2 regions of the Cohnella hongkongensis genome follow, and region 1 is predicted to be linked to the other one. Evidence: predicted binding sites of a transcription regulator. Region 1 holds the regulator's gene; the other holds the start of a gene.
The links. Region 1 encodes Rex, which represses fermentation and respiration genes when NADH is low (regulators of the CRP and FNR family bind a similar motif). Its sites were predicted from a motif close to TTGTGAAATATTTCACAA; they were not measured.

Region 1 (4,389 bases):
AAGTAGCGAGCAGTCATCTCGGTCAGAAAACGTCCTATTCCTCCCTGCTCATTCCGCTGCAGCGGATGTGGAAGGACGCTCGAACCGGCCTGCTGCCGCAGTTGATCGGAGACGTGGCTGCGATGGGAACGGAGCGTGCGGGAGCTTGGACGGAGAAGCTGGAGCTGCTTGCGCCCAAGGTTCAAGATATTCGCGAAGCCTGGGATCGCTGGATGGAGGCGCTGTTCGCGATGCTTGCCACGGGGGCCCCTGCCGACGAGACCGGCGCCTTCACGCTGCGAATCAAGCCGGCGGATCTTCCTCCGCAATGGGAAGCGCTGAGCGTAGACGGCAACAATGTCATTCAGCTTCTGTCCGACTTGATACGTCCGCTGGAGAAGCTGGCGGCCGAAATCCGCGAGGAGTCGGACGAGCTCGGCATGCAGGGCTTGCTGACCGACCTGGGCGGCGTGCTGAAGGACTTGGCCAACATTCGCGCCGACGCGCAGTCTTTCGTGACGCTGGGGCGGCCCGAATTCGTTTATTGGGCCGAAGGGAACTCCCAGTACCGCAATCGCTCCGTCAGCGTGTACGGAGCTCCTGCGGACGTGAGCGAGCTGCTGAAGGAAGGCGTCTTCGACAAGAAGTCGAGCGTCGTTATGACGTCCGCGACGCTGACGATCGACAAGTCTTTCAAATATGTGACCGAACAGCTCGGATTGTCCGATGCGGAGAAGAACGGGAGGTTGAGAACGGCGATGCTTCCGTCTCCCTTTCGTTATCGGGAACAGGCGCTTGTCCTTATTCCGCGGGATTTCCCGGCAATTAAAGGCAGGGACGGGGAAGCGGGCTTCGTCCGGGCGCTGATCGATTCGCTTCACGAAACGGCCAGAACGGTGGGCGGCAGAATGCTGGTGCTGTTCACCTCCTACCGGATGCTCAGGAACGTCTACGGCCCGCTTAAGGATCTCCTCGAGCCGGCCGGCATTCAGGTGCTCGGACAGGGCGTGGACGACGGCAGCAGAAGCCGGCTGACGCAGCAGTTCATGAAGCGGCCGGCCTCGGTGCTCCTCGGCACGAGCAGCTTCTGGGAGGGCATCGATCTGCCCGGCGACGCTCTTACCTGTCTGGCGATCGTGAGATTGCCTTTCCAGCCGCCCAACCATCCGGTGGCCGAGGCCAAGTCCGAGAAGCTGCAGGCCGAGAATCAGAATCCGTTCATGAAGCTGTCGCTGCCGCAAGCGGTCATTAAGTTCAAGCAGGGCTTCGGGCGGTTGGTCCGAACGGCCAGCGACAAGGGAATCGTCATTTTGTACGATACGAGAGTCATCGATACGAGCTACGGCAAATATTTTCTGTACTCGCTGCCGGGTCCGAAAATGGAGCATTTGCCGCTAGCCGGCATGTCGGCAAGAATTACGCAATGGCTGCAATCGGAAGAGGACGGGGAAAAACCGTTAGCCGCAGGGCAAAAGAGAGGGGACATGCGATGAAGCCGATGAAAATATCCGAAGCCGTCGTCAGGCGGCTGCCGATTTATTTGCGTTATCTGAACGAACTCAGCCTCAGTCACATTCAGACCGTATCGTCGCAGGACTTGGGGGAGAAGCTGGATCTCAATCCCGCCCAGATCCGCAAGGATTTGGCCTACTTCGGCGAGTTCGGCCGCAAAGGCGTCGGCTATAACGTCGATTACCTGATCGAGAAAATCCGCCAAATCTTAAAGCTGGACAAAACGATGAACGTCGCTCTGGTCGGAACCGGCAATCTGGGCCGCGCCTTGTGCAACTACAACATGTACATTAAAGACAATATGAAGATTGTGGCGGTGTTCGATGCCGATCAGAGCAAAGCGGGCTCCTCCATTAATCATCTTAAGGTTCAGCCGATGCAGGAGCTTGCCGACACCGTTCGGAAGCTCGACATTGCCGTAGGCATCATTACGGTGCCCGCCGGTGAGGCGCAGAACGTCGCCGACCAGTTCGTGGCCGCCGGCATTAAGGGGCTGCTGAACTTTGCTCCCGTCGTTCTGAAGGCGGCCCCCGGCGTTCGCATTCATAACGCCGATTTTACCGCCGAGCTGCTGAGCCTGGCTTATTATATGGACGCTCATGAGGATGAGAGAGAAAGGGAAGTGAAATCATGACCCGGCTGTTGATCAGACAGGGCCTATTCGTGACAGTGGACGAGCAGCTGCCCGTATTCCAGGGCTGGCTGGTTGCGGAGGACGGAATCATCGCCCGGATGGGCGAAGGGGAAGCGCCGCCGGAGGAAGCCGATCAAGCGACAGAGATTGTGGACGGCAGCGGACTGCTGTTTATGCCCGGTCTCGTAAACACGCACGGCCATGCGGCGATGTCGCTGCTGCGAGGAATGGCCGACGATCTCGTGCTGCAGGATTGGCTGCAAAATCATATGTGGCCGACCGAGGCTAAATTTACCGGAGACGACGTCTACTGGGGATCGGCGCTGGCCGCCGCCGAGATGATCAAGAGCGGGACGACGACGTTCGTGGACATGTACGACCATATGCATCGCGTCGCGGAAGTGGTGGAGAATTCCGGCTTAAGAGCCAGCCTGACGAGAGGCGTCATCGGCTTATGTCCGGAAGACGTGCAGAAGGCCAAGCTGGAGGACGCGATCGGATTCGCGCGGGAATGGCACGGGCGGGCGGACGGCCGGATTCGTGTCATGATCTCTCCTCATGCGCCTTATACGTGCCCGCCGGACTATATCTTGAAGTTCGTGGAGGCGGCGCACGAGCTGGATTTGCCGATGCATACCCATATGTCCGAGACGCTGACCGAGGTGGAGCAGAACGTGCGCGACTACGGCTGCCGTCCGGTCGAGCATCTGGATCGTCTCGGCGTGTTCGGAAGACCGACGCTCGTCGCCCACGCGGTTCACCTGAACGACGAGGAAATCGCCTTGCTGGCCGAACGGAAGGTCGCCGTATCCCACAATCCGATCAGCAATCTCAAGCTGGCGAGCGGCGTAGCCCGGGTGCCCGAGCTGCTGAAAGCGGGCGTGACCGTATCGCTCGGAACAGACGGGGCGGCGAGCAACAACAATCTCGACCTGTTCCAGGAGATGACGACTGCAGCGCTGCTGCATAAGGGCGTTAGCGGAGATCCGACCGTCGTGCCGGCGGCGGAGGCGCTTCGCATGGCCACGCTGTACGGGGCCCGTTCGCTTGGGCTGGAAGGCGTCGCCGGACAGTTGAAGATCGGCCTGAAGGCGGACATCATCGCCGTCAACATCGCCCAATCCCATTTCGTACCGCGCACCGATTACGAGTCTCACCTCGTATACTCCGCCAGAGGCTCCGACGTCGTTCACGTATGGGTGGACGGCAAGCAGCTGCTGAAGGACGGCCGATTGACCACACTGGACGAGGAGAAGATCATGGCCGAAGCCGAGGCTTGCTATCGGAGGCTGCGGGCATGAACATGAGCCGAAGCGAAGGCAAGCGAGCGCTGCCTTCTCTTTCTCCCGGCAGATGGCTGATCCTTATCGCCGGCTTTCTTTTGTTCGTCGCCGTATCGTTCGTGCTGTACGTCCGTTCGGCCGATTCCGATTACCGCCGGGGGGAGCAGCAGGCGATCCGTGCCGCCAAAGAGCAGGGCGAATTGGTCCGCGTGGACGAAGTGTACCGGCATACGTGGCAAGATACGGTATGGATCGTGAGGGGCGAGGACGCCGGGGGCGAAGCGTGGACGCTGTTCCTGCTGCAGGAGGAGATCGTCCGGAAAAAGGCGAGCGAGAACATGACCGAGCAGCAGATGCGGGCCAAGTTCGCCGAAGCTCACAGCGCCGAGCCGATCCGGATGATGCCCGCCTGGTTTAACGGCCAGGCCGCATGGGAAATCCGTTACCGGGACGCCGGCGACGAAGAGCGCCAGTCGCTCGAGTTCTATTCTTTCGAGAACGGCTCGCTTATTCGCACTTATGTATTGTCTTCCCAGTAAATGTCCTCGTATCTTTCTTGTCGATGGATAGCCGGAACCGTCAAGGAATTATCCTTGACGGTTCCTTTTCCGTATATATGCCCCTGTGTGAAGCGCCGCGCAGTTGAATGGTCCTATTTGTTCTCAATATGCGAAATAAAATTAAAGGATATTTTGCTCGAATTGCCAGACATCGTCTAACGATTCGTCTATCATTTCCTGATATACTTTTAGTGTACTCGATAGGGCCAAGCCGTTCGTTTGACCTTATTTGACCAGTCCCGATCGCATCAGACAGCATAGAGACACTAGACAAGGGGGATCGGCGAATGAAAAAAATCAGAATTCTGCCCATTACGATAACGGCGGCGCTCACGGCCGCCATTCTGTTCGGCGGATGGTTCGCCTACCGCCATTACGGCATCGAGAAGCCGCTCGACAAAGTCGCGGTCTCGGTACCGGG
Region 2 (4,389 bases), on a different contig from region 1:
TATCGTTACGCGAATTACCGCATTTTCTAAAGGACGGAGCGACGCTATATGAGAATACGCCTGCACCGCTTCCAGGCTTTCGACCTCTTGAACTATGTTCTGCTGGCCGCCATCTCTCTGCTATGCTTGGTCCCGATCTGGCACATCGCGATGGTTTCCTTAAGCGGCGAAGGGCCGGCCAACCAATATATCGTCGGGCTGCTCCCGATCGAGTTCAATTTCACCGCCTACGCCAATATTTTGCGTCTGGATAAATTCTGGGACGCCTTCGGCGTGTCGGCGACGCGGGTGCTTCTGGGCGGCCTGATCAATTTTCTGCTGACCGTCATGATGGCTTACCCGTTATCCAAAGAAAGCAGCTACTTCCGAAGCCGGAACATTTATATTTGGGCGCTGGTGTTCACGATGCTGTTCAGCGGAGGACTCATCCCGGCCTACATGATCATCAACGAGCTGCATCTCATCGATACGATCTGGGCGCTCGTCCTGCCGGGAGCCGTTCCCGTGTTCAACGTCATTCTGATGATCAACTTCATGCGCCAGCTTCCCAAAGAGCTGGAAGAGGCCTGTCTTGTCGACGGAGCGTCGCAATGGGCGATCATGACGCGAATCTACGTGCCGCTGTCGCTCCCGGTCATCGCAACCGTTACGCTGTTCAGCGTCGTCGGCCACTGGAACTCCTGGTTCGACGGACTGATCTACATGAACCAGACGTCGAACTATCCGCTGCAGACGTACCTGCACGTCGTGCTCGCCTCCCGCAACCTGGTGAACGCCGACCAGAATTCCGTCATGGCCTCGCTGACGAACCGGTCCGCGATCTCGGCGCAGATCATTTTGGCTTCTCTGCCGATTCTGATGGTCTACCCGTTCCTTCAGCGCTTTTTCATCCATGGCATTGTGATGGGTTCAGTGAAGGAATAAGCTCGCCCGCCTTCGGCCCGGACGCTCATTTCGCGACCGGGCCTCGTCTGCGGACGCGCGTTCGGAGAGTCTGCAGATCGGCCTCCCGCACTCGCCCAGCCACGGCTATCCACGCTTGTTGAGCCATGGCTATCCGCACGCTACGAGCAGCAAGGCGATAACGCCGTAGATGACGGCCCTGTTTAGCTCCCAATGTTGTCCGCGTACATGCGCGGCCCCGGCCGCCTTGAGCTCAAGGCACTTTTTGGGCCTTAGTCCCGCGCCCTGAGCAGCGCCAAGGCACTTTTCTGGCCTTAGTCCCGCGCCCTGAGCAGCGCCAAGGCACTTTTCTGGCCTTGGTCCCGCAGCCTGGTAGTGCCAGGGCACTTTTTGGGCCTTAGCCTCGCGCCCTGAGCAGCGCCAAGGCACTTTTCTGGCCTTAGTCCAGCGGCCTGAGTAGCGCCAAGGCACTTTTCTGGCCTTAGTCCAGCGGCCTGAGTAGCGCCAAGGCACTTTTCTGGCCTTAGTCCCGCGCCCTGAGCTGAGCAGCGCCAAGGCACTTTTCTGGCCTTAGTCCCGCGCCCTGAGCAGCGCCAAGGCACTTTTCTGGCCTTGGTCCCGCGCCCTGAGTAGCGCCAAGGCACTTTTCTGGCCTTGGTCCCGCGCCCTGAGCAGCGCCAAGGCACTTTTCTGGCCTTGGTCCCGCGCCCTAGCAGCGCCAAGGCACTTTTCTGGCCTTAGTCCCGCAGCCTGAGCAGCGCCAGGGCACTTTTCTGGCCTTAGTCCCGCGCCCTGAGCAGCGCCAGGGCACCTGCTTGGCCTTAGCCCCACAGTCTCGATTCCGCCGCTAAGATTAACCTCCTCGCCAGCATCGGGAGACGGCAAGTGATAACCCTGACCCGCCGACATTGCCCGTTCAATCCCCTCCAAAAAAACGACAAAATAATCAGGGAATTCCCTGATACACGAATTTTCGAATTCATGATACGATATTCGCATGAAAGTGAATTAATTCACAATATTAAGTGAAAATTTTCACAACAGGAGGGGCCCTATGATCAAAGAGAAACTGCTGCTGATCGGCAACGGCATGGCCGGCGTAAGAACCATCGAAGAAATTCTGGAGCGGGCGCCTCGACAATACGAGATCACGATCATCGGCGAAGAGGCCTATCCCAACTACAATCGCATCATGCTGTCGAATGTTTTGCAGCAAAAGATGACGGTGGATGAGATCATTACGAATCCCCTGCAATGGTACGAGGATCACGGCATTACGCTCATTCGTCACGACCCGGCGATCAAATTGGACACGCAAGCCAAGCAAGTCTTGACGGCCAGCGGTCAATATATCCGTTATGACAAATGCATTATAGCGACAGGGTCAAGAGCTTTTATCCTGCCCGTAGAAGGCGCGCAGCTGGCTGGCGTGCTGGGCTTTCGCACCCTCGACGACACGCTGCAAATGATCGAACAGGCCCAGCGGTACAAGCGGGCTGCCGTCATTGGCGGAGGTCTGCTGGGACTTGAAGCTGCCAGAGGCTTGCTCGATCAGGGCATGGACGTTACGGTCGTTCATCTGGAGAAGTGGCTGATGGAGACGCAGTTGAACGAGCCGGCCGGAAATTTGCTGAAAAGGGACCTGGAAAAGCAAGGCATTCGATTTTTGATGGAGAAAAAAACGACGCGGATACTGGGAACGAACAGAGCGGAAGGCCTCGAGTTCAGCGACGGCAGCGTCCTGGAGGCGGATCTCGTCATTATGGCCGTCGGCATCCGGCCGGTCACCGGGCTGGCCAAGGACGCGGGGCTGCATGTCGAACGAGGTATCGTCGTTGACGATTTTATGGCCACAAGCGCGGCGGACGTGTATGCGGTAGGGGAATGCGCGCAGCACAACAAGATGATCTACGGCCTGGTCGCTCCGCTGTACGAACAGGGAAAAGTGCTGGCCGATCTGCTGACCCGCCGTCCGACAGACGGCTATAAAGGCAGCACGGTGTCTACTTCGTTGAAGGTATCCGGCTGCGACCTTTTCTCGGCGGGCATCATCCACGAGGGCGACGACGTAAAAGGCATTGAAGCTTATAACGGCTTGAACAACAGCTATAAGAAGCTGTTTATCCGAGATCGTCGCCTTATCGGCATCGTGCTGTACGGCGATACGACCGAAGAAAATCGCTATTACAAAATGCTGCGGAACGAGACCGATATTACCGCCTTAAATCCCGTCTCGCTGCTGGCGTCCGCCGGCGATGAGGCAAGCCAAAGCGTCGCTCAGTGGGACGATGCCGATACCGTATGCGGCTGCAACGGCGTAACGAAGGGAACGATCGTCAACGCAATCCATACGCAGCAATTAACCTCCGTCGCCGATGTGGTCCGCTGTACCAAAGCCGGCAACTCCTGCGGCAAGTGCAAGCCGATGATCGGCGAACTGCTCTCCCACGTCCTGGGCGATAACGTAACGCTTGCGCCAACGGGAATTTGCGGCTGCACCGACCTCACAAGGGACGACATTGTGCTGCAAATTCGCGAGAAGGGTCTGAAATCAACGAAGGACGTTTTCCGGGAGCTGGGCTTCCGCAATGCCGAAGGCTGCTCGAAATGCCGCCCGGCGATCAATTTCTACCTGAATGTGACCTTTCCGAAAGAGCATCAGGATGAAAAAGAGTCCCGGTTTGTCAATGAGCGCATGCACGGCAACATTCAAAAGAACGGCAGCTTCTCGGTCATTCCTCGCATGAGAGGAGGCAGAACGACGCCGCAGCAGCTGCTGAAAATTGCCCAGGTCGCAGAAAAATACAAGGTGCCGCTTGTTAAAGTCACGGGAAGCCAGCGCATTGGCTTGTACGGTGTCCATAAAGAGGATTTGCCGGATATTTGGAATGAGCTGGATATGACCTCCGCCTCCGCCTATGCCAAAGCGGTTCGCTCCGTGAAAACCTGCGTGGGCGCCAACTTCTGCCGCTTCGGCACGCAGGATTCCATGGGGCTCGGCATGAAGCTGGAGGAGCGATACGAATACATCGACACTCCGCACAAATTCAAAATGGGCGTGTCGGCTTGTCCGCGCAGCTGCGTGGAAAGCGGAGTGAAAGATTTCGGAGTCATCGGCGTGGAAAACGGCTTCCAGATTTATATCGGAGGCAACGGCGGGACAGAAGTGAAGGAGGCTCAATGGCTGACCACGGTCGAAACGGAGCAGGAGGTCATCGATCTGTGCGGGGCCATGCTGCAATATTACCGCAAGACGGGAAACTATGCCGAACGCACTGCGCCGTGGCTTGAACGGCTTGGCTTCGAGCATGTGAAATCCGTGCTGCTCGATCCGGAGCAGAGCCAAGCTTTGCTGGCGGAGCTGGAGGCGGCCGTAGCCGGCAAGCGCCAAGACCCGTGGACGGAAATTCGCAGCAACGAGCAGGAACGAGAGCTGTATACCGTAAGGAGAGGATAAGATGAGAACTCCAAGCAAGCAAAAGGTGT

Region 2: nirB (nitrite reductase large subunit NirB) is a predicted target of Rex. The motif match lies at 1,927-1,944, and genes of this name have one in related genera.

What each region holds. Positions count from the first base shown of each region.
Region 1 is NZ_JBHSEP010000003.1:404,252-408,640, reverse strand. It holds gene dinG (ATP-dependent DNA helicase DinG) at 1-1,472, shown strand, start outside; gene ACFO3S_RS07345 (redox-sensing transcriptional repressor Rex) at 1,469-2,125, shown strand; gene ACFO3S_RS07340 (amidohydrolase) at 2,122-3,426, shown strand; gene ACFO3S_RS07335 (cell wall elongation regulator TseB-like domain-containing protein) at 3,423-3,947, shown strand; gene ACFO3S_RS07330 (hypothetical protein) at 4,256-4,389, shown strand, end outside.
Region 2 is NZ_JBHSEP010000004.1:227,823-232,211, reverse strand. It holds gene ACFO3S_RS08320 (ABC transporter permease) at 1-30, shown strand, start outside; gene ACFO3S_RS08315 (carbohydrate ABC transporter permease) at 49-924, shown strand; gene nirB (nitrite reductase large subunit NirB) at 1,958-4,360, shown strand; gene nirD (nitrite reductase small subunit NirD) at 4,362-4,389, shown strand, end outside.